DNA from 4 places in the Heyndrickxia acidicola genome. Region 3 is predicted to be linked to each of the others. Evidence: predicted binding sites of a transcription regulator. Region 3 holds the regulator's gene; each other region holds the start of a gene.
What was found. Region 3 encodes LexA, which represses DNA repair genes until DNA is damaged. Its sites were predicted from a motif close to CGAACATATGTTCG; they were not measured.
Positions count from the first base shown of each region.

Region 1 (5,791 bases), 730 kb from region 3:
AAAAGAGCAGCACAGGACAGTCAACTGGAAAATGACGCGATTGATGAAGTTATTTTGGGCCATTGTATCCAAAGGTCGGACCAGCCAAATACGGCAAGAACAGCAGCTTTGTTGGCGGGTTTTTCAGAGGCGGTACCGGGATATACCATTCAGCGGCAATGTGCAAGCGGGATGCAGGCGGTTATTTCAGCTGCTATGCAAATTCAAACGGGCGCTTCCGATGTCATCATAGCAGGCGGAGTAGAGGCCATGAGCTCAAGCCCTTACCTTTTAAAGCAATACCGATGGGGCCAGCGTATGCAGCATGGTGAGATCAGAGATTCTGTATGGGAAACGCTTGAAGACCCGATACATCACATTCTTATGGGGGAAACGGCGGAAAATCTTGCGGAGCGCTACTCTATTTCAAGAGAGCAGCAGGATGAACTTGCTCTTTTATCCCACCAAAGAGCGAGCTATGCTTTGGAACGGGGATATTTTGAACAGCAAATTGTACCCATCACAGTGAAGAACAGGAAAAGTGAACTGGAGATTTCCAGTGATGAAAATCCGCGAACAGGCTTGACATCAGAGAAGCTATCAAGCCTAAAACCGGCCTTCCGAAAAAACGGAACCGTGACCGCCGGGAATGCTTCAAGCCTAAACGATGGAGCGGCTGCCCTTGTCTTAATGGCGGAAGAGGAAGCGGAGAAACGGGGCCTTATGCCTCTTGCAAAAATCGCTGGTTATTCTGTTGCCGGTGTAGATCCTAAGATGATGGGAATCGGTCCGGTACCAGCCATTCAAAATGGACTAAAGAAAATTGGCTGGAAATTGGAGGAGGCGGATCTGATCGAAATTAATGAAGCCTTTGCTGCCCAATATCTTTCTGTTGAAAAAGAATTGAAACTAAACAGGGAAATTACAAATGTAAATGGAAGCGGCATTAGTCTCGGTCATCCTGTCGGGTGTACGGGTGCCAGAATTCTTGTTTCCCTTGTTCACGAGCTTAGGAGGAGGCAAAAACAGAAAGGGATTGCTTCTTTATGTGTAGGCGGAGGTATGGGATCTGCTGTTTTCGTTGAAGCGTACTCGTAAGCAGTTCTTGCCTGGACCTTTTTAAAGGGTTATTCCTGTAAACTCTCTCTGATTACAGAAAATCTTAAGGAATGGGAAGGGTGTACCCTGATGAGTAGGCGGATGATGAGCTTCAATACAAAGCAAAATGGTATGGCAAAAAAGTAGTGGCTGTAGAGAAGAGGATCAACAGACGAGGGAAGCCTGACCAAAGGACTTTTTGGTTTGTTTGACGGAGACTAAAGAGCTATAAGGGCGGTAAAATAGATAGGCGTTTGAAAAGAAGCGAGAGGATTTTCCTTGAGCTTTTTTCTTTTGCCGCTTAAGAGGCAGAAAGATGGAAAAAGCGCGAAAATAAGAGTATGATAGAGTGAGAACGAATGTTTGGTTTTTCAAAAATATTCCCATCACGGTGCAGGTTATTTATATATTATAATAGTAGATATGCGATTGGAAAGATAAAGGGGTTGAAAACATGTCCTTTCGTTTTATAATTGGACGTTCAGGAACGGGAAAAACAACATACATCCTTGATGAAATACAAAAAAAATTAAAGGAGGAACCAAATGGTTCCCCTATACTTTATATAGTGCCAGACCAAATGACATTCTTATCTGAATACAGCATGGCATCATTGCCCGGCTTAGAGGGGATGATTCGTTCACAGGTTTACAGCTTTACGCGACTTGCCTGGCGAATCCTTCAGGAAACGGGAGGCGTAAGCAGAATCCATCTCTCCAGTGCAGGGTTAAATATGCTGCTCAGAAAAATAATAGAGGATAAAAAAGAGGATTTAAAGCTTTTTAATCGGGCAGCAGATAAAGCGGGATTCTTAGAGCATGTTGAAATGATGATGGCAGAATTTAAGCGCTACTGCATAGCGCCGGAGGATTTGCTTGAAAAGAAACGGATCGTAGAAGAAGAATCTCATACGAAAGCACTGACTGACAAGCTTCATGATCTTGAACTGATCTACAGCGAGTTTGAACGGAACCTCCAAGGTAAATACCTTGACGCTGATGATTATTTAAGGCTTCTTTCGGAATCTATCGACAAGTCTGCTTATCTAGAGAATGCAGAGATCTATGTAGACGGATTTCATAGCTTTACCCCTCAGGAATACCTTGTACTAGGCGAACTGGCAAAGAAATGCTCCCGCGTTTCGGTGGCATTAACAACAGATCAGTCTTATCGATATGAGGTGCCGAATGACCTCCATCTATTCAGAATGACAGGAGAAACGTATTCTTCTCTTTATCAAATGGTGTTAAATAACGGGATATCAGTGGAAGAAGACACTGTTCTTTCTCATACTTTGCGTTACCGGAGCCCTAGTATAAAGTTTCTGGAGGGGAATTTTGAATCAAGGCCGATTCAAGCATTTCATGATCATGCAGACATTCTTCTTTCACAGGCAGCGAACCGCCGTGCAGAGATAGAAGGTGTAGCAAGGGAAATTAGGCGGCTGGTGAGAGAGGGTTTAAAATATCAGGATATAGCTGTACTGGTTCGCAATGGGACTGATTATCAGGAACTGATTGAAACCATATTTTACGATAATGAAATTCCTTTTTTCATTGATGAAAAAAGGCCGATGCTGAATCACCCGCTGATAGAGCTTATTCGCTCTACCTTGGAAATAATGAATTCCCATTGGCGCTATGAACCGGTGTTCAGGGCAGTGAAAACAGATTTGCTGTTTCCTCTTGAAAGTCGGTTCCAGGAATTGCGGGAGAAAATGGACCGTCTTGAAAATTATGTTCTGGCACACGGCATCCAAGGGGATAAATGGGTTAGCAAAGAGCGCTGGCCATACAGGAGAATACGCGGATTGGAAATGGAAACTATCCCTCAAACCGATGCTGAAAGGGAAATTGAGCATGAAATAAATGAATTGCGCTTGTTTATTTCTGCTCCAATCCTAAGGTTTTCAAGGAGGCTGAAGCGTGCAAAAGATGGACGCAGCCTTTGTGAAGCTCTTTATCTTTATCTTGAAGAGCTCGATATTCCTGGCAAGCTTGAAAAGCTGCGATTGGAAGCAGAAGATCGTGAAGATCTGGTAACGGCACGTGAACACGATCAGGCATGGAACTCAGTCATTGATTTGATGGATCAATTTGTAGAAATGCTTGGAGATCAATCTATTACCTTAAAACAATTCTCTAAAATTATCGATGCAGGCTTGGAATCTATGAAATTTGCTATAGTACCTCCAGCGCTGGACCAGGTTCTTGTTGCGAATTTGGAGCTTTCAAGGCTTTCAAATATAACGGCCGCTTTTATGCTTGGATTAAATGATGGAGTTATCCCTGCAAGAATAACAGAAGATGGCATACTGGCGGATGATGATCGGGAAGCCCTTCTAAGTAAAGGTTTGTCCATTGCTCCAAGCAGCAAAACAAGGCTATTGGATGAAGAATTTATTGCATACAAAGCATTAACGACACCGTCACAGCAATTATTTATATCTTATCCATTGGCAAATGAGGAAGGTAAGGCCTTGCTTCCATCCTCCTATATTAAAAGATTGAAAGAGATGTTTCCTTATATCCAGGAAAAATTAGATGTAAATGAACCATCTGAACTAATGGAAGACATGCAGATAGACTATATATCTCACCCTAATACGGCTATTTCCTATTTAACAGCACAGCTTCAGTTGAAAAAACGCCTGTATCCTGTTGCGGATTTCTGGTGGGATGTCTATAACTTTTATGTGGAAAGCACAAAGTGGAAAGAGAAGGCTGTTCATGTCCTATCAAGTATATTCTTCCAAAACAAGGCTTTGCCGCTGTCAGAGACTACAAGCAAGAGCCTTTATGGCGAGGAGATATTGGCAAGTGTTTCAAGGATGGAGCTTTTTCATGGATGTCCGTTTTCACATTTCGCGACACATGGACTAAAGCTTCGGGAAAGAGAAATTTACCGCCTGGAGGCGCCGGATATCGGAGATCTTTTCCATGGGGCGCTGAAATGGATTTCTGAGGAGATTCTGCGGCAGGGATTAACATGGGCCTCTTTATCAAAACAACAGTGTGCATATCTTGCAAAGGAGGCAGTGAACTTTTTGGCTCCCAAGCTTCAGCACCAAATTTTGTTAAGCTCGAACAGGCATTTTTATATAAAAAGAAAATTAGAGCAGGTAATCGGGAGAGCATCTCACATCCTTAGTGAGCACGCAAAGGTGAGCGGCTTTGTTCCCGTTGGCATGGAGCTTGCATTTGGCCCGGAAGCCGCTTTGCCTCCGCTTAGTTTCTCATTACGGAATGGAACTAGGATGCAGCTGCAGGGTCGGATTGACAGAGTGGATAAAGCGGAGGACTCAAACGGAGTGTACTTGAGAATTATTGATTACAAATCAAGCTCCCGTGACCTTGAGCTGACAGAAGTTTACTATGGCCTTGCCCTACAGATGCTTACGTATTTGGATGTCATTGTGACGCATTCAAACAAACTGGTGGGATCGGAAGCTGTCCCTGCCGGCGTCTTATATTTCCATCTCCATAATCCTGTTGTTTCAAGCAACAAGGTCCTTACGATGGAGGAAATTGAAGAAGAAATTTTCAAGAGCTTTAAGATGAAAGGCTTGCTTTTAGGCAATACAGATATCATTAAGCTGATGGATCAGACTCTTGAAACGGGCAGTTCGCAAATTATCTCAGCAGGTCTAAAAAAGGATGGGAACTTAGCCGCCCATTCTCAGACAGCCAGCCAGGATGAATTTAAGCATTTAAAAAAATACGTTCGCAATCTCTACGAATCATCTGGAAATGCCATTGCATCGGGAACAGTGGATATCTCGCCGTATAAATTAAAAAAGAAAACGCCATGCGAGTTTTGTTCATTCCGGTCTGTCTGCCAATTCGATCAATCTTTGGAGGATAACCAGTATCGGATGTTGACACCGCAAAAATCAGGCGATGTATTAGCTCGCATAAAGGAGGAGGCTGGCCCAGTATGAAAACAAACATACCGGTTAAACCGGAAAATGCCACTTGGACCGATGACCAGTGGAAGGCAGTAATGGCCAAAGATCAGGATATCTTGGTCGCAGCTGCAGCGGGATCAGGAAAAACGGCGGTCCTTGTCGAAAGAATGATCCGCAAGATGCTGGCGGAAGAGAAACCTATTGATGTAGACCAGCTGTTAGTTGTAACCTTTACAAATGCATCGGCAGCAGAGATGAAGCACCGGATTGGTGAGGCTCTTGAAAAAGCCATTGACAGGCAGCCTGGCTCCTCTCATTTACGCAAGCAGTTATCGCTTTTGAATCGTGCTTCCATCTCTACACTCCATTCATTTTGCTTGGAGGTCATTCGCAAGTATTATTATTTAACGGATATTGACCCTGGCTTTCGAATTGCCGATGCAACGGAAGCCGAGCTTCTAAGAGATGAAGTTTTAGATGAGTTATTCGAGTCAGAGTATGGCAAGGAAAACAACGAGTCCTTTTATTTGGCCGTGGATACCTTTACAAATGATCGCAGTGATTTAGCCTTGCAAAATCTTATTCGTAAGCTGTACGACTTTTCACTTTCCCATCCTAATCCCGACAGGTGGCTGGACAAGCTGGTACAGATGTATGACATATCTGAAGATGCGACAATTGACTCCCTTCCATTTGCTGATATATTACGCTTTGATATTAACCTGCAGTTAAAGGGTGCATGTGATATGTTAAGGGAGGCGTTGGAGCTCTCGAAACAGCCAGGTGGTCCCTCTCCAAGGGCAGAGA
Region 1 is NZ_KV440953.1:2,275,898-2,281,688, reverse strand. It holds gene A5N88_RS10675 (thiolase family protein) at 1-1,077, shown strand, start outside; gene addB (helicase-exonuclease AddAB subunit AddB) at 1,532-5,017, shown strand; gene addA (helicase-exonuclease AddAB subunit AddA) at 5,014-5,791, shown strand, end outside.
Region 1: addB (helicase-exonuclease AddAB subunit AddB) is a predicted target of LexA. The motif match lies at 1,430-1,443, and genes of this name have one in related genera.

Region 2 (5,791 bases), 2.6 Mb from region 3:
GCAGGGCCTCCTTTGACATGCTTGTTGCTTATATAAGCAGGAATCTTGCACCTCCCCTCCTGCCAACATTGTTCTTAACAGAGCTAAAGCATTAAAAAAGCAGAACCAGCCTAAGCCAGTCCTGCTTTTTTGTTTAAATTCTACTCTTGGTTGTCCCGTCTTGCCTTGCCGCCTTTTTCGCCAATCTCTTCGTAAAATTCATGGTCGTGGTTTTTTGAGGTGGCTTCTCCGCCTTTTTTGCCGATTTCCTGATAGAATTCTTTGTCATGATTTTTTGCAGTAGCTTCTCCGCCTTTACGTCCTGCTTCTTCTACGCTCATTTTTTTAGAATTGTTATCGTTAGCCATGTTTCATCCACTCCTTCTTAGAATTTTACTGCGTACATATATCAAATACCCTTGTCCTTTTGTTCTAAACGGTTTTTTTCATTAAAAAAGGATCTATTTAAACTTGCTGATGATTTTAATTAAAGAAAAGTCCTTCATCGGGGGGATGAAGGACCAAAGGAGCTCGAGCATAGCAAGAATAGTCCTTCATCAAGGGGATGATGGACCATTCGAGCACAATCAAACCAAGAATAGTCCTTCATCGAGGGGATGATGGACCATTCGAGCACAATCCAAGCAAGAATAGTCCTTCATCGAGGGGATGATGGACCATTCGAGCACAAATAAAGCAAGAATAGTCCTTCATCAAGGGGATGAAGGACCAAAGGAGCTCGAGCATAGCAAGAATAGTCCTTCATCAAGGGGATGATGGACCATTCGAGCACAATCCAAGCAAGAGTAGTCCTTCATCAAGGGGATGAAGGACCATTCGAGCACAATCCAAGCAAGAATAGTCCTTCATCGAGGGGATGATGGACCATTCGAGCACAATTCAAGCAAGTATAGTCCTTCATCGGGTGGATGAAGGACCATTCGAGCACAAATAAAGCAAGAAAAGTCCTTCATCAGGTGGATAAAGGACCATACGCTATTAAGAAGCATTCAACTTAAATGCTCGTATATGTGAATATCTTCACAATTTGTTCACGTTGTTTTGACAACTTATTGAACAAGGCCCAAATCGTCTTTTTATTGCACGAAGATGTGTCATAATGAAGACCTAATAACAATTTTGTAATTAGGAGAATGTCAAATGACAATTTTATTAGAATCTATTAAATTAAAAAATGAAATAACTCAATTGAGAAAAGATATGATGACAACTGCCCAACAGAAGGGCTTCAACGATCCTGAGACACTAAAATACAGCCAGGAAATTGACAGGCTGACATTAAAGTTTAAACATATCATTGTAAACAAAGGCTTAGAAGCATCTTAAGGTGCTTCTTTTTTGTCAGGCCACTACTGGGATTACCATCAATTATTTTTTCACAACACTTCAACAGAATAATGAAGATATAAAAAACCTCTGCCTTCGTCGTCAGAGGTTTGATTTATATTATTCAGCCGTTTTTTCCATTTCGAACTTCTTCTTCATTACACGGGTCACAATAATCCCGGCAATGACGATGACCATCCCCGTTATTTCCAAAGCCAATGACCAGTCCTCTCCTAAGTAAAATTGAGGAAAGAAAACAAGAGGGAACCCCATCGAGACCATATAATAATAAAAATCACGCAAAATGGTCTTATCTCTCTTTAACCTGTAAAAGAAATAAACCCATACTGCTATCAGCGCGACTATATAAACACAAAGAAAAATTAGCATCGAATCACCAACATTTATTTTCATTTCATGCTCGTTCATCTTATTTCAATTTCTAATCATCAACTGAAACAAAATCAACCATAAGCATGTAAAGGGCTAGCAAATTAACTCCCTGCATCTGTACATCATTATACCCTTTTTTAACCATATTGTCTCAGCCATATGAGGGTTTCATTCTTTTTCATCAGAGGTGTTACAATTATTTACATTTTTCGGTATCGCAACACATTCATCTTAACAGTGAAAAAATACATTCTCTATTCGTTCCAGTTTTTTCAACTTTACTCATTTAGATTCCCTCTTAGTCTATATACGGGTATCTTATGAATTAGTTTCAGTTAGTAAAAACTACAAGCGCCTTGCTCTTGGGCATACGGATTTCGTTGCCCCTTAGTTTGCCTTCATAACAAATAGATTAAAGCTAAATGGATATTTTACCTTGTTAATATATTACAATACAATAGTATGTGAAACAAAATGTTTTATACGCATAAACTTTGGAACAGTAAGGAAAAAGATACTTCTTAGGCTGAGGGGATACGAGTTGATCCATTGTACGAACTGCAACAAACTATGTGGGCATCTCGTTCTGTGCTGCGTTAATACGATTGCTTTAGTTCAACAAGGGCTTGAACTTTTCTTAAGCTCCCATCTTATGATTTCTAAGGCGGCCTATCGATAAAATATTGCTCATCTTAAAAGTACGAAATTGGTTTCGCGTGTAGCAATATGCCTGTACCTCATCTTTCAAGACCGCTAAAACTTTAATGACACGCTGGGAAAGATCATTTTTATCGGACATATAAATAAGTTCAAGCCTTTCCCCTGCTTCAAGAGCGTTTAATAATAAGCCTTTCATCGATAGAACCTCCCCAAAATACGAATGTTTGTTCTTATTATACCCAAACGTCTTTTCTTAGTAAACATAAAAACAGAACGTATTTTCGTATAAATTGGATGTTTATTATGTGCTGGAAATAAAACTGACCATGAGGGTTGTGGCGCAGATTCCGCATTGGAATAGCATTACGTGGATAAATTGGAGTTCGGTGTGGGATCGGTTGTTGTGCTTCACTAATGTCAACCAAGCACATATTAAAGATGCCTATCAGGATATCTGAGAACAGAACTTTAATTTCCAAAAAAAAACGCAGTCCCTCAAACTAGAGAAACCGCGTCAAATCAATAATAAAAATGAATGCTGGTGAGAGGACTCGAACCTCCGACCCCTTCATTACGAGTGAAGTGCACTGCCAGCTGTGCTACACCAGCCTGCACTTCCAGTATAAGACGATTGCAATCAAGATATTCATCTAATTTTCAAACATTTTTACCCCTGCTGTTCGATGCAGACATTCCAGCGTTTATTAAGGCTGTTTTCGCATAGTTTACTGTTTTGAACCATATTTAGTTTGCAGCCTTGAACCCCATTGCATCCTAGTTCATTTATACAAATGGAAACAAAGTTTACGAAAAGAACCTTTATTAAATATGCGGCTGGAAGAACTCAATCCATTCGCCATCAGGCCCATAGAAGAAGATATATTTTGCACCGTTTGGAAGAGTTGTAACAGCTTCCTCCACAAAGGTGACACCGTGTTCTTTTACACGTTCGATTTCAGCCTCGATATCCTCCACGGTAAATGCCAGGTGATGAACCTTTCCTTCAGCAGGAAGATTAGGGTTATAGCCTTCAATAATTTCTACAAGAGGCTCGCCCTCACCTTCTATTCCCAGAAATGCCAGGGTAATGGCGGGATCAACATGGCCTTCCTTTTTTAAAAGCTCCAGCCCCACAACATTAGTGTAAAAGTCAATGCTTGTTACTAAATCCTTTACTTGAATTCCTACATGTTCAAACTTTTTAATGGCCATCTAGCTGTACTCCTTTTACGTGATATCGTTTTGTAAAGATTACTTTCGCATCATAAGTGCTTTGTTCATCAGCGTACAGATTTCATAGTCTCGACTGAGATTGAAATACTAGATTGCAAGGACTTCATTATCCTAGCATTCGCCAAAAGAATCTGTCAATTGTTTACGATTCCTCTAAAATCCCGGACAAGGAGGCCTGGCAATCGCGTATTATATTCTCATCCTGCAGATCATGTCCATACAACAGTAAAAGTACCAATGTATAGATAGCCTTGAATTGAGCGAGCTGTTTCCAGCGTTCACTTACCTCACCATATAACTCAAAAAAGCGTTCACGCCCCTCAGAAGGAAAAAAGCTGTAAACCAATGATAAATCAAGTGCAGGGTGGCCGATATGGACATCTCCCCAATCAATGACACCCGAAATGGCGCCTTTTGAATCTACTAGAATATTTCGGATATGAAGATCCCCGTGTACCAGTGCTGCTTCTGTTGAATCTGATCCGTCCTCCGGCAGTCCCTCTGCAAATTGCACAATATTCGCCAGTTTACTATAAAGCCCAAGTTTATGAAGCTTTTCAAGATTGGCCAGGAGTTTGGGCTTTCTTTTCACCAGATTCAATCGTCCCAGTTCATCCTTGGGCACACCCAAAAGCCCCGCTTGTTCCACCGGAAATTGATGCAGTTCCCTCAGGAAACGGGCAAGCGGCTCCACTGACTGCAGCCGTTCTTCCCTGGTCAGATTGGAAGGGGTTTGTCCGTTTACTTTTTTATAGCCTAAAAAAAGCCATGGAAAGCCTCCGCTTGGACTTCCGGCAAATAAGGGCTCAGGAATCGCAATAGGCAGCAGCGGGGCAATTCGTGGAAGCAATCGCCTTTCTGCCCGCAGCAGCTCTACCGCCATACTGCGACGCGGAAACCGAAAAACATAGTCGTCATTCACTGTAAAAACCGTATTGTCAAAGCCTTCCCCAAGAAGCTCAACTCTGGCAGGGATAAGCTTTGGGAACTGTTCTTCAATAAGCAAAACGGCCTGCTGCTCTGTCATGATCTCTTCAGGACTCCATGCATCTGCCATTGATTCCGTTCACTCCTTTTTTTCCACATTGCTGCTATTAGAAAAAAGCTTTCCAGTGGATTATTTTGAAAAGCTGTATCTAACTAAGAATTAGATAAATCTACTCTATTGCTTTTCTATAGAGACTGCAATGTTTAGATTCTGCTGCTTTTTAACTTAGTCTCCTCTGTGTATGCTGACTGTCGTTTTTAGCCTGAAGGCCTGCAGGTCCTTGCACTGCCGCTCCCCGGTTTATAAAACTTCTTTTGCAATTCTTCAAGTCTCGCACGCTTATCGACTACGGTTTCCTGCGGATCGGCCTCAGGCAATGTAACTACGGGCTCTTGCTGCAACGGTTCTTGATACCAATCCGGAATCCATTCTTTTCTTGCAGGGCCCCTTTCTGCAAAGCCTTTTCTTTGTTGAAAGACTTTGGTTTCTTCCATGGCAGCTTTCGCGGTTTTAATTCCTTTAGAAACCCAGTTATTTAAAATGGTCCTCGCATAAGCGTAAGATGCACCAGCAGCTGCAGCTTTTTGGATTGCCATGCAGACGGCCTCCTCTTCTATTCCCTCTTTGTTGATAAAATCCTTCAGCTCTTGCATTTGGACCGTACTTGGCTTCCGATTGAAACAAGACCGGTACACTTCCTGAAAGTGTAAACCATCAGCTGCTGAAGAATTGTTTTTTTGTGGTTTCGTTTTCACTTGTTTAATAATGTTCTGGGTATCTGTCGGGGTACTTATCGGTATATTAGACAACTCATTTGCATTAGAGTTTACACTTATCCCGATGCCGGATGGCTGGTTTGTGCTGGTCTGGCTGCTTGTCGGCCTGTCAGATGACATTTCGCTGTATCCTGAGTCTTCATAAGAACCAAATGGGAGAATTTTAAAAGCTGCTGCTTTCACTCCCCTTTCCCGGTAATCAATTCTTCCCTTTTCCTTTAGTATTTTTCTCGCACCATAATAGGCATCCTTTTTTAATCCTGTCTTCATTTCAATGACCGATTTCGCCACTTCAAATTCATCCACCCAGCCCGCCTTGTTATTGATATTCATTAAGGCATGCCATAAATTGATGGCGGATGGGGGAATGGCATTCGTTTCAAGCCACACATAAAAAGCATTCATCTCTTTTATG
Region 2 is NZ_KV440953.1:4,145,781-4,151,571, reverse strand. It holds partial or broken gene A5N88_RS19300 (KGG domain-containing protein) at 144-347, opposite strand; gene A5N88_RS19295 (aspartyl-phosphate phosphatase Spo0E family protein) at 1,141-1,326, shown strand; gene A5N88_RS19290 (hypothetical protein) at 1,447-1,740, opposite strand; gene A5N88_RS19285 (WYL domain-containing protein) at 2,357-2,575, opposite strand; tRNA gene A5N88_RS19280 (tRNA-Thr) at 2,916-2,988, opposite strand; gene A5N88_RS19275 (VOC family protein) at 3,202-3,591, opposite strand; gene A5N88_RS19270 (phosphotransferase) at 3,755-4,669, opposite strand; gene A5N88_RS19265 (DnaD domain-containing protein) at 4,858-5,791, opposite strand, start outside.
Region 2: A5N88_RS19285 (WYL domain-containing protein) is a predicted target of LexA. The motif match lies at 2,597-2,610, and genes of this name have one in related genera.

Region 3 (5,791 bases):
CTCTATTGGTTCATGAGTCGGACCATCCTCACCAACCGCAATACTATCATGAGTAAATACATACGTGACAGGGAGGCTCATGAGAGCGGCCAAACGGATGGCAGGGCGCAGATAATCAGAGAAAACAAAAAATGTGCCTCCATAAACCTGCAATCCGCCATGGAGTGCTAATCCATTCATGGCGCCTCCCATACCAAATTCGCGAACACCAAACCAAATATTCCGTCCTTCGTATGATTCCGGAGTAAAATCTTTATCCCCTTTTATCATCGTATTGTTGGAACCAGCAAGATCGGCAGACCCGCCAATGAATGTTGGAACATTTTTAGCAATTGCATTTATTACCTCTCCGCTTGATGCACGGCTCGCAAGGGCTTTTCCTTCTTCATAAACAGGAATATCTTTATCCCAGACTTCTGGAAGCTCACCTTTAATCGCTTTATCCAATTGAGCAGCTAATTCTGGATATTCACTTTCATAATCCTGAAAGAGCTTTTCCCATTCTTTTTCTTTTTTCAATCCTTTTTCAACAACTCTTTCTTTAAAACGCTCATACACTTCAGAAGGCACATAGAAGTCTTCATCAAATGTCCATTTATAAAATTCTTTTGTCAATTTCATCTCATCTTCGCCAAGCGGAGCACCATGTACTGTATGTTTTCCTGACCGATTAGGGGATCCATAGCCAATAATTGTTTTTACTTCAATCAGAGTCGGGCGGGATGTTTCCTTTTTGGCTTCTTCAATCGCATGTGCCACCGCATTAATATCATTTCCATCTTCTACACGGAGATAATGCCAGCCATAGGCTTCAAATCTTCCTTTAACACTTTCAGTAAAAGCTTTATCCAAATCTCCATCTAATGAAATATCATTTGAATCATAAAGCATAATAAGCTTTCCAAGCTTTAAATGGCCTGCTAGAGATGCAGCTTCACTCGAAATACCTTCCATTAAGTCTCCATCACCACATACTGCATATGTATAGTGATCCACTACATTAAAATGGTCTTTATTATAGACACCTGCAAGATGGCGTTCTGCCATTGCCATGCCTACAGCCATTGCCACTCCTTGTCCCAATGGACCTGTTGTAGCTTCTACACCATCTGTATGGCCATATTCCGGATGTCCTGGAGTTTTGCTCCCCAATTGACGAAAGTTTTTTATGTCATCCATACTTACATTATAACCGGATAAATGAAGCAAACTATACAACAGCATAGAGCCATGCCCTGCTGATAAAACAAAACGGTCTCGATTAAACCATTTTGAATTCTTTGGATTATGATTCATGAATTGTGTCCAAAGAGTATATACCATTGGCGCAGCACCCATCGGCAGGCCAGGGTGTCCAGAGTTTGCTTTTTCGATTGCGTCAATAGATAACGTACGTATGGTTGTGATCGCTAAATCATCTGTTTTATCAAACACTTTTCAACATCCTCTCTTCTAAAGAATTTCATTCCAGCAGGCATACACCACTGAAAGCAAGCATGTCACACTAATGATATTTTCATTATTCCTTACCATAAAAAAAGTATGTATTTAGCTGACCAAAACACAAGTACCACAGATTACAGATTCTCTTAACCAATGTATGGGCGTTTCTTTCAGCAACGAAACATACTTATAAAAATAACTCTATTAATCTTGCCAGTGGTTTTCCACTTCAGGGTCATGCTATCGGCGGGCGGTTGAAGAGCTCCGATGATTTCCCTCTTTTCTAAGCAAGAGACTCCGTATCTGCATCAAAGACTATTAGGTTCATTCCAACAATGAGCTTGAACATCGCCAAAAGAATAAAAAAACTGGAAATCATCCAGCATTCCAGTTTTCTTTACCCTATTTTTTTCGTTAATAACCATATCTTTAAAATCTTAGTGCAACTTCTTCTTTACCTGTGCTTGTCGAATTTTATCAGGCGTTACGTCTTCTCCATTCGGATCTATAATCTTCACATTCTCAATTGTATTTCTCATAGAAGAACGAAAAGTCTCTAGGTATTCTTTTCTTAATTTGGATTGTTCTTTAGCTTCTTCCTGAGTCAATCCTTCAGATTTTGCTTTTCGGGACAATTCGCTGATTCTTGATAATTTTTCCTTAGATAGCATACTCACTTCCCCCTTCAACATATAAACACGTAAACGGAAATGTTTTGAATATCGTAATGTTACTAGAAAAAGGAATAGATCGCAAGAAAAAGCCTCTCATGGTTATAGCGTATCATCATTCTTCCTGGAGTCTATAAATTCTTGATATCTCCTGTGAACAGTTGCTTTTGACACATTGTAACCAAAGCCTCTTAAAGTAGCTGCTATATCGTTAAATGTTAATCCGTTCATCCTAAGCCGGACAATTTCCTGAACAGGGAGATCTTTTCTATCTCTTCCGTTTTCATTGCCTCGGCCCTTAAGGTTTTTTTCAGGCTTATATCCGTTTTCAACCGCTCTTTTCATTCCACGCTTTATTTTAATATTGTGCAGTTTTCTTTGATATTCTTCTACCATGCTGACAATCTGCAGCACCATTGAATCAGAATCTGAAAGCTCCAATTCACCGTTTTGCGCTAAACTGTATACCTTAATTCCTTCTTTATATAAAACATGCAGCAATGCCATTTTTGCATTGCCTCTCCCTATTCTGGTTTCGTCCTGAATTAGTACAGCTTGTACATTATCTTCTTTAATATAATCAAGCATTTCAAGGATGCCTTGTCTTTCAAGGTCATAGCCGCTGGCCTGATCCTTAATTACTTTTACCACTGTAAAACCCCATTTACCAGCAGCAGCCACAAGCTCTTCGTGCTGCCTTTCCAATGATGTTTCCTGTGTATTCTTTGTCGTGCTAACCCTGCAGTATATAATTGAATTCATGATGTCCTTACTCCGTCTTCAGTGCCAATTTGTTCTGCAATTTAAATTCTTTTTTCATTTTAACAGGTATGGTAAGAATATCCCCCTCTTTAATGGTTTCACTATCAATATTGTTATGGTCCTGTACCCATTTAATAAACTGTTGTGTTGACATAGAATAATCATTTTCATAAATAGATGCAATTTCCCATATAGACTGTCCCTGTTTAACCACTACTCTTTCATAGGAGGAAGTATCGTCATTCAGTGAGAATATGACATAGATTCCAAAAAGAAATGAAATGACAATAAAAAGTATAGCATATGAATAATTCTTAATATAAGTAGTCATATAAAACACCCTTTCGAGAATGTATGTTCGCTTTGTTAAGAAAAGTATAATACGAACATTTGTTTTTAGTCAACAGTTTTTTCGAACTTATGTTTGTACTGTTCAGATATACATGTTATAATTAATTCAAAATAAAGCTGGCTAAGATACATAGGTGTATTTATAAATAAAAGATTCATAGGCAGAGACTCTCATATTAATTATGAAAACGGGGTGTAATAAATGACAAAACTTTCAAAGAGGCAGCAGGATATTCTGGAATTCATAAAACAGGAAGTAAAAGCAAAAGGATATCCGCCTTCAGTTCGTGAAATAGGAGAAGCAGTAGGCCTCGCTTCCAGTTCAACTGTCCATGGACATCTATCAAGGCTTGAAAGCAAGGGGCTTATCAGGCGAGATCCGACGAAGCCGCGTGCAATTGAAATCTTAGATTTAGAGCATGATAACATTCCTCGCCAAAACGTGATGAATGTACCCTTGGTTGGAAAGGTAACAGCCGGGCTTCCAATTACAGCAATAGAAAATGTCGAAGAGTACTTTCCGCTTCCTGAACAACTTGCTCCAGCTGACGAAAACATTTTTATGCTTGAAATTGTCGGTGAAAGTATGATTGATGCAGGTATCCTGGATGGTGACTATGTAATTGTCAGACAGCAGCAGACAGCGAACAACGGAGATATTGTGGTGGCGATGACTGAGGATGATGAAGCCACTGTAAAGCGTTTCTTTAAGGAAAAGAATTACTTCCGCTTACAGCCTGAAAACGCCACCATGGAACCCATTATTTTAAACAGTGTTTCCATTCTTGGTAAAGTAATCGGTTTATATAGACAGGCCATCCACTAATTTTGTTCTTTAATTTAATAAAAAAAATCAGGCTTCTTTAAAGAAGGCCTGATTTTTTATTTCCACAATAGTTCCACATTTTTTATTAAAGCTGGTTTAGTATAGATTGTTGCTTTACGTACAAAGAATTATTCAGTGTTGTCTGTCTTCTCAGCAATTTTTCTTAAGCTCTTCACAAGTTTTAATACTGAACATATATTTATTATGATAGTACTATGTCCAATAGCAACAAAGCTTACAAAAAGAGCCTTCATTAAATTCTCCAAATCATATTTCGCAAGATCCTTAGAAACCAGCTACAGTTAAATTTTACAATAAAAGTATCCGCATTCCCCTAGTACCCTTATGACAAATGCACATATACTGTATAAACAGAAGAAAGGTGGTGTAACATATGGGCTGCTTTGGCGGATGTAACTATGGTTACGCTTATCCAGCATATACTGGCGGAAATACTTTTGCTTTAATCGTTGTACTATTCATTTTGTTAATCATTGTAGGAGCTATTGTTTGCTTTAACTAATGTAATGAAAACCTCTAATACTTTTATTAGAGGTTTTTTTTCAAAGCTGCTCTTCAAAAACTAAGCTTTTATCTTTTTCCCATTAATTTCATAACTCATCGTAAGGGCGGCACTTAATGAGTGTGCAACCGAGCAATACTTTTCCTTTGACAATGTGATGGCACGATGAACCTTTTCTTCAGGAAGCTCACCTTCAAGTACATAGTGAATATGAATATCCGTAAATCGTTTGGGGTGTTCAGAAGCACGTTCTCCTTCTACTTCCATACTAAAGGATGAAACATTTAACCTCATCTTATCCAAAATAGAAATAATATCAATTCCTGTACAGCCTGCTAGAGCATTTAATAACATTTCTGTTGGCCTTGCCCCGCTGTTTTGCCCTCCATCCTCTTGAGAAGCGTCCATTTTCAAAAAATGTCCTGATGGCGTGCTTCCTTCAAAGGCCATTTTTCCTTTCCATTCAACACTCAGCTTCATGGATAATCAATCCCCTTTCAACAGTATTTCAGTCATTTAATTCAGTTTATTTCCTAACATGCCATTCTACAACCACTCATAATATTTCTAATTTTCTCCTTCATTAAAATGGAGATGCCGTCAAGCTTATTGCTGCTAGGCAGCTTTTCCAAAAAACATTTGCACATTATGTTTATGTATAAGTATGTTAAAGAAATTTTAGCATAGCTCATATTTTTGTACCCCAAAGTCCTCCCCATATGAGGAGGACTCTTAAATATACAAAATCTGCCCCTGCCAAGATTATTAGTTTACGGAAATAGCAAGTATTTCATGTATTTGCACTTTCATTTTTTTAAATGTGTATTTGGAATAAGGTTGCCCATCCTCAATTTTCCTCGTTACTGGCTAATAATTATTTATAGAGTTAGTTGCATTTGCAGATATAAATTTTCCTATGAACTTCTTGGACATGACAGCATTCAAATTACAGCAGATGTATATGCTTGTATACCTAAAAAAATTGAAGAGAAGAGCATGAATGAATATGAGGAATATATAATTAAAATTGTTGAGTAAATTTCATTTTATGAGGGCAGTTTGTGGGCAGTATGAAAATAACCTGTCCACTTTCTTTTCTGCCCACAAAAGAAAAAAACCCTGGCACTATATACCAAGGCTTCCATCTATTAATATTGCTGCATGTACTGCTCTCTTTCCCATGGATGTACTTGTGTTCTAAACATATCCCATTCA
Region 3 is NZ_KV440953.1:1,541,568-1,547,358, forward strand. It holds gene tkt (transketolase) at 1-1,434, opposite strand, end outside; gene A5N88_RS07165 (DUF896 domain-containing protein) at 1,881-2,114, opposite strand; gene A5N88_RS07170 (YneB family resolvase-like protein) at 2,217-2,876, opposite strand; gene yneA (cell division suppressor protein YneA) at 2,884-3,207, opposite strand; gene lexA (transcriptional repressor LexA) at 3,430-4,053, shown strand; gene A5N88_RS24240 (YjcZ family sporulation protein) at 4,448-4,576, shown strand; gene A5N88_RS07185 (OsmC family protein) at 4,637-5,056, opposite strand; gene glnA (type I glutamate--ammonia ligase) at 5,725-5,791, opposite strand, start outside.

Region 4 (5,791 bases), 740 kb from region 3:
GCCATTCAAGCACCTTCATCCTCGAATTTACAGCCATGGAGATTCCTTGTTATTAAGGATCAGGAATTAAAGCAAGAACTCCTTCCAATCGCCAACAATCAGCAGCAGGTAGTGGAAGCATCAGCTGTCATTGCCGTTTTATCTGATATAGAGGGCTACAAGAATGCAGATAAGATCTATGGGAAGTTGGCTGAAGAGGGCATGATGGATAAAGATTTAAAAGATGCCTACGTTAACTCCATTATCAAAGGATATGGCAGTTTTTCACCTGAAAAAGCACTTCAGGTAGCTATGATTGACGGAGGTTTAGTTTCCATGCAAATTATGCTTGCAGCAAAAGCAATGGGTTATGACACAGTCGCAATGGGCGGATATGATGAAGGTAAATTCGTAGAGGCATTCCATGTACCAGCGAATTTCAAGCCTGTCATGCTGATTGCTCTTGGGAAAGGGGAAAAAGCAGGCAGAGTGAAAAATCGTATGCCGCTTGAAGATGTGTTAACCTGGAATAAATACTAAGTATGTAGATTTTTTCGTTAAATTGATAAAATCAGATATCCGCCCTCTTTGTTTAGAATGTCTAAACAAAGAGGGCCTTTTTTGGTTTTATATATGGTGAATATAGGTTTTTATTCTAATGATTGGAGAGGAAAGCGAGTGCCTTCAGCGGAAATCAATAGCCAATTTTTTTAATTTAGATAGCAGCTTTTTGCGTCTTGCCTAGAATATCATGAAATGCAAAACCTGTGGATATTTTTCTTGTCTAGCTTCTGGGCAAGATTATTAAAAATGAATTTAACGTGCAGAGGAGAATATAGTTCTAATTTATAAAGCTTGTATCTACATTTATAAAGAGGACAAGGAGGAAACCTTTTTAAAGATTTATTTTTTGAGAATGGATGAACAAGTTGATTCTCATCCAGGAGGGTGGAGTAAAAAATGAAAAAGTGGGCATTACGGGCAATCGGCGTTTATATTTTATTTGGGATTTTAATGTATGTATACCTTTTTCACATAGCCAGTTCAACAATTCCGCATTCACTTAAAGGAACGAGTATGGATCCGGCCACTTTTCTAACCAAAAGACAATTAGTATTAAGTCAAGATTATTCCAGGATTCGCAATTTATTATTTTTCCTGAGCACACCGTATGAATGGCTATTCTATTTTTTGATCCTTATCCTGGGATGTTCGAGAGCCTTTGAAAAATGGGCAGTGAATACCTCACGCTTTCAAGTAATTCAATCTGCGGTGTATTTATTTTGGCTGTCGCTTGTATCTTTTATTGCAACCTACCCATTTGGATATGTGTCCTATAGGTTTTCGAAGGCATACCAAATGTCAAATCAGACCTTTGGAGAGTGGATGAAAGATCAGGTCATTGATTTTTGGGTGAACTATCTCCTCATGTTTATTGTCGTCGCTGTCCTATATGGTTTAATGAGAAAATTTAAAAAGCGTTGGTGGCTTCCTGCCTGGCTGCTGTCGATTCCCTTTACCATTACCGTAATGTTTGTTCAGCCCGTTGTCATCGATCCGCTTTATAACCACTTTTATCCGCTGCAGGATAAGGCACTTGAAACAAAGATTCTTGCTCTTGCAAATAAGGCTCACATACCGGCGAACCATGTGTACGAAGTAGATATGTCATCGAAAACCAATTCCTTAAATGCTTATGTGACCGGCATTGGCTCAAACGCCCGCATTGTCCTGTGGGATACCACCTTAAAGCAGTTAAATGACAGGGAAATCCTTTTTATCATGGCACATGAAATGGGACATTATGTGGAGCATCACATTTATTACGGCCTTGCGGGTTATTCACTTTTAACTCTGTTAGGGTTATGGTTAACAGCTAATATTATGAGATGGACCATTCAAAAAAACAATGGACGTTTTAAGGTATCGGAAGTTTCCAATTTAAGCAGCCTTCCTTTGTTCCTGCTTATTACCTCGGTTTTATTATTTGCAGTGAGTCCCATTACAAATGGGGTTTCGAGATATGAGGAAACACGCGCAGACAGCTATGCTTTAAAAACAACCCATGATAAAAAGGCCGCTGTCCAAACGTTTCAGGATTTGACAAGATCAGGTTTGAGCCAGGTCAATCCTCCGTTTTTAGTAAAATTCTTTCGATACGACCATCCCACCATGCTGGATCGTATCCATATGGTGGAACAATATCCTCTGAAAAAGTAATTTTTATTGAAAGCGTGTAAAAACCCATTCGTTTGAATGGGTTTTTGTTTCCGGCCTTTAAGCTATGCTGAAAGGTGTATGAAACGGCGTTTAAATGAGTTAATGAAGAACAATATATCCTTAACAAGTCTTATAAATAGAATAAAAATCCCGGCTTATTTTGGCCGGGATTTTCTGTTAAAGCTTATCCAAATTGTTTAGTCAAGCCTTTCAGTTCTTCTGTTAACAGCTTGAACGTCTCTTTATCCTTATTATCCAAAGCATCATCTATCTTTTTTAATAAACGTTCTTTCTTCGTGCTCAGCAGGAGTTCATTCAGCATCATGTCTGTAAAAAGCTCTTCCATAAAACGTTCACTCTGGATTCGTGTCATCGCGTAGGCTTTTACAATTTCAGCATAGGATTTCTTTTTTTCCATTAAGGATCACCCCTGGGCTTTTTATTATTATATGGGGTAGAAGGGGAAAAATCACTATAAAATTTGCAGCTTTTGAAGAAGAGAATATTTTTGGGCTGTATGTAGCTGAAAGAATTTTTTAAATCAAATAAACTATAAAACGTCACAGGCTCTGTTAATTTTCTTCGTTGAAAACAACTGGGGTCCTTGCATAATGTAATTTGAAAAGAAAATATCCATAAAAAACACAAAAAAGAAAATAAAAAGACAAAATTTTTAATTTTATGGTAAAAAAGTCACACAAGAACATGGGAATATGGTACGATATTATTGTTCTTGGAGAAATTTGGAGAAAAGGGAGGAAATAATATTGATGAAAAAAAATAATTTAATAGAAGAATATGAGATTAATCCCCATACGATGGCCATTCTGCCAACGACTTATGGTTCGAAGACGTATTCAGAAATATTGGAAATTGACAATCAATGTATTTCACCATTTAAACCATTGGAAATTGTGAAAAAAAGCTGTGAGTACTTTGGAAGCTCCTATGATGGAAGAAAAGATGGATCTAGAAGACTTACCGGGATTACTCACAAAGCCCCAATCATCGTGGATCCTCATACCGGTATTTTTTTATTCCCAACTACATCACCGTCAAATCCCCTATGCATATGGATTTCTCATGAGCACGTGTTATCATGGGAGCCTGGTGACAATAATATGACAGTTGTTACTTTCCGGAACAAACAAAAATTATTGATACCTATGTCCATTCGTTCCTTTGATAACCAGATGAGCAGAACATCCCGCCTGCGTATCAGCTTTATGCAGCATATTCAGTACATGGATCAAAAATATCCCATAAGGCCTGGAGCGATTATGCAGTTTGAGGCCTCTGAAAATAGAAGGCCATATAGAATTAGCCAGGACTTTAAATAAAATGAAGTGATGAAGCAATTGTGTGCAGGATGTTGCTTCATCATTTCCCGGTTTGCATTCTCGCAGCTTTGGAATCAAGGGGTGCTTCACCAAACCGTCCGTATAAATAGTAGCGGAGCAATTCCTCTGTCCTATTGCGCAAGCGGGGGTTGAAATAGTTGTGGTGCTCCTCATATCCCCTATATAAAAACATATACATGGTAAAAGCCTCATCGCTTTTTAGACGTTCCACCTTCATTTTATGTTTCTTCATATAGTATTTCGTTTGGGCCAGATCTTTCTGAATGACCCTCATTGTTTCCTCTACCCATTCCAGATAAGGTTTTTGCAGTTTAAAAGGACTTTTCTGAATTACAACTAAATCTCGATTCAATACAGTAAGCACCATTGGCAGGTATATTGCTTTCTCCAATATGTCTCGGTCGTATTCGGGTATTTTAGTCATAATGCAATCCTTCTTTCAGTGAAAAATAATAAACAAAGAACATATGTTCCTACTTATTTTAACGATTAAATAAAAGGTTATCAAGTAAATTATTTCGCTATTTTTCCCCAAAAAACACGATTTCATAAGAAAACACTTTGGAAAATTATTTATTAGCTTTGTTCATTCGGGTAGTTCCCGCTTCAAGCGCTGTGGTCCTGCGGGTCTTCCTTTTGAAACTCTCGCAATCGTTCCAATTACCATCGGAATACCGGCATGAGCTATAAGAAAGCTATTCCACAAGAAGATTTTGTGGAAATTTTCGAATAAAAGGAGGGGAATTTGTTTTGGTTATCGAAATAATTTTAATGGAATAAGTCTTTCGTTTCATACCGCAGTTAAGCTAAAAGGTACAATAGAATGGAACATGGCGAATAATCTAAATAGAAGAAGGAAAGGTGAAATGGTATGGGAAACAAAACAGGTATCCAGCCAGAAGATTTATATCAGCTAAAGTCACTTACAGATCCTCAGGTTTCTCCTGACGGCAAAGGAGTTATATACGTACAAACCCACATAGACGAAGAAAAAAAGGAATATGCCTCGAACCTCTATTACATAAGATTAGATGAAAAGAAGCCGGTACAATGGACATATGGCAGTGAACGCAATTATTCGCCGCGGTGGTCACCGGATGGAAGCCAGCTTGCATTTATTTCTACTCGAAAAGGAACACCGCAGATATTTCTCCTTTCCTCACATGGAGGAGAAGCAAAACAGCTAACGCATTGTAAGCATGGTACGCGAAATCCCGTCTGGTCTCCATGCGGGAAGAAACTTGCTTTTTCAGTGATCATTGGAAAAGATGAATCCATCCATGACACACAAGAAAAGGAAAAAGAGAAAGAAGTACTTAAGCCGCTTGAAGTGGATAGAATGAAGTACAAATCGGACAGCGGCGGCTTTTTAAATGCCTCCAATTATACTCAAATTGGTATTCTTGATATTGAAACCAATGGGCTTGAACAAATAACAAGCGGAAACAGCGATTATGAACTCGACTCTTGGTCACCTGACGGAAAATATATCGCCTACCATGCAGATTTATCCGAGGAACGTGATTTTTCATTTGCATCTGATTTTTACTTTTATAATGTTGAGACAAAAGAAGCAAAGGCCATTACAAAGGGAGATAGTGGATTCTGGCAAGGATCATGGTCTCCTGACAGCCAGTATTTCTCCTTTTTAGGAAGCCGGCAGGAATTTAAGAATGCGACACAAAGCAAGATTTGGATTTATGAAGTTAAGACAGAAGAGCTTCTATGCTTTACAAGTGATTTGGATGTACCGGTGGGAGACTATGTTGTGGGGGACTTCCAGCAGGGTGCGTCACTTCCCGGTGTAACATGGGCAGAGGATAATCAAAGCTTTTATTTCACTGCTTCAGACCATGGAAATACCATTGTATATTACGGAAATTTATCAGGAGAAATTTACCCTGCTCTCCATGAAGATCAGCATGTTTACGGCTTTTCTTTAAATAAAAAGGACCATACGGCTATTGCTGCAATCAGCAATCCTGAGCTGCCGGGGGAATTGTTTACGATAGATCTTCAAACAGGTGAAAAGAAACAGCTTACTCATGTGAATGATGGTTTCCTTAAGGATAAGCTCCTTTCTAAACCAGAGGCCTTTGAATTCCAAGGATCGAATGGGTTTACTGTACAGGGATGGCTGATGAAGCCCGCTGGCTTTGTTGAAGGGAAAAAATATCCCCTTGTTCTTGAAATCCATGGCGGTCCGCATGCAATGTATGCCAATACCTATA
Region 4 is NZ_KV440953.1:2,282,597-2,288,387, reverse strand. It holds gene A5N88_RS10705 (nitroreductase family protein) at 1-519, shown strand, start outside; gene A5N88_RS10700 (M48 family metallopeptidase) at 940-2,199, shown strand; gene A5N88_RS10695 (IDEAL domain-containing protein) at 2,384-2,617, opposite strand; gene A5N88_RS10690 (competence protein ComK) at 2,970-3,539, shown strand; gene A5N88_RS10685 (YhjD family protein) at 3,580-3,984, opposite strand; gene A5N88_RS10680 (S9 family peptidase) at 4,432-5,791, shown strand, end outside.
Region 4: A5N88_RS10685 (YhjD family protein) is a predicted target of LexA. The motif match lies at 4,021-4,034, and genes of this name have one in related genera.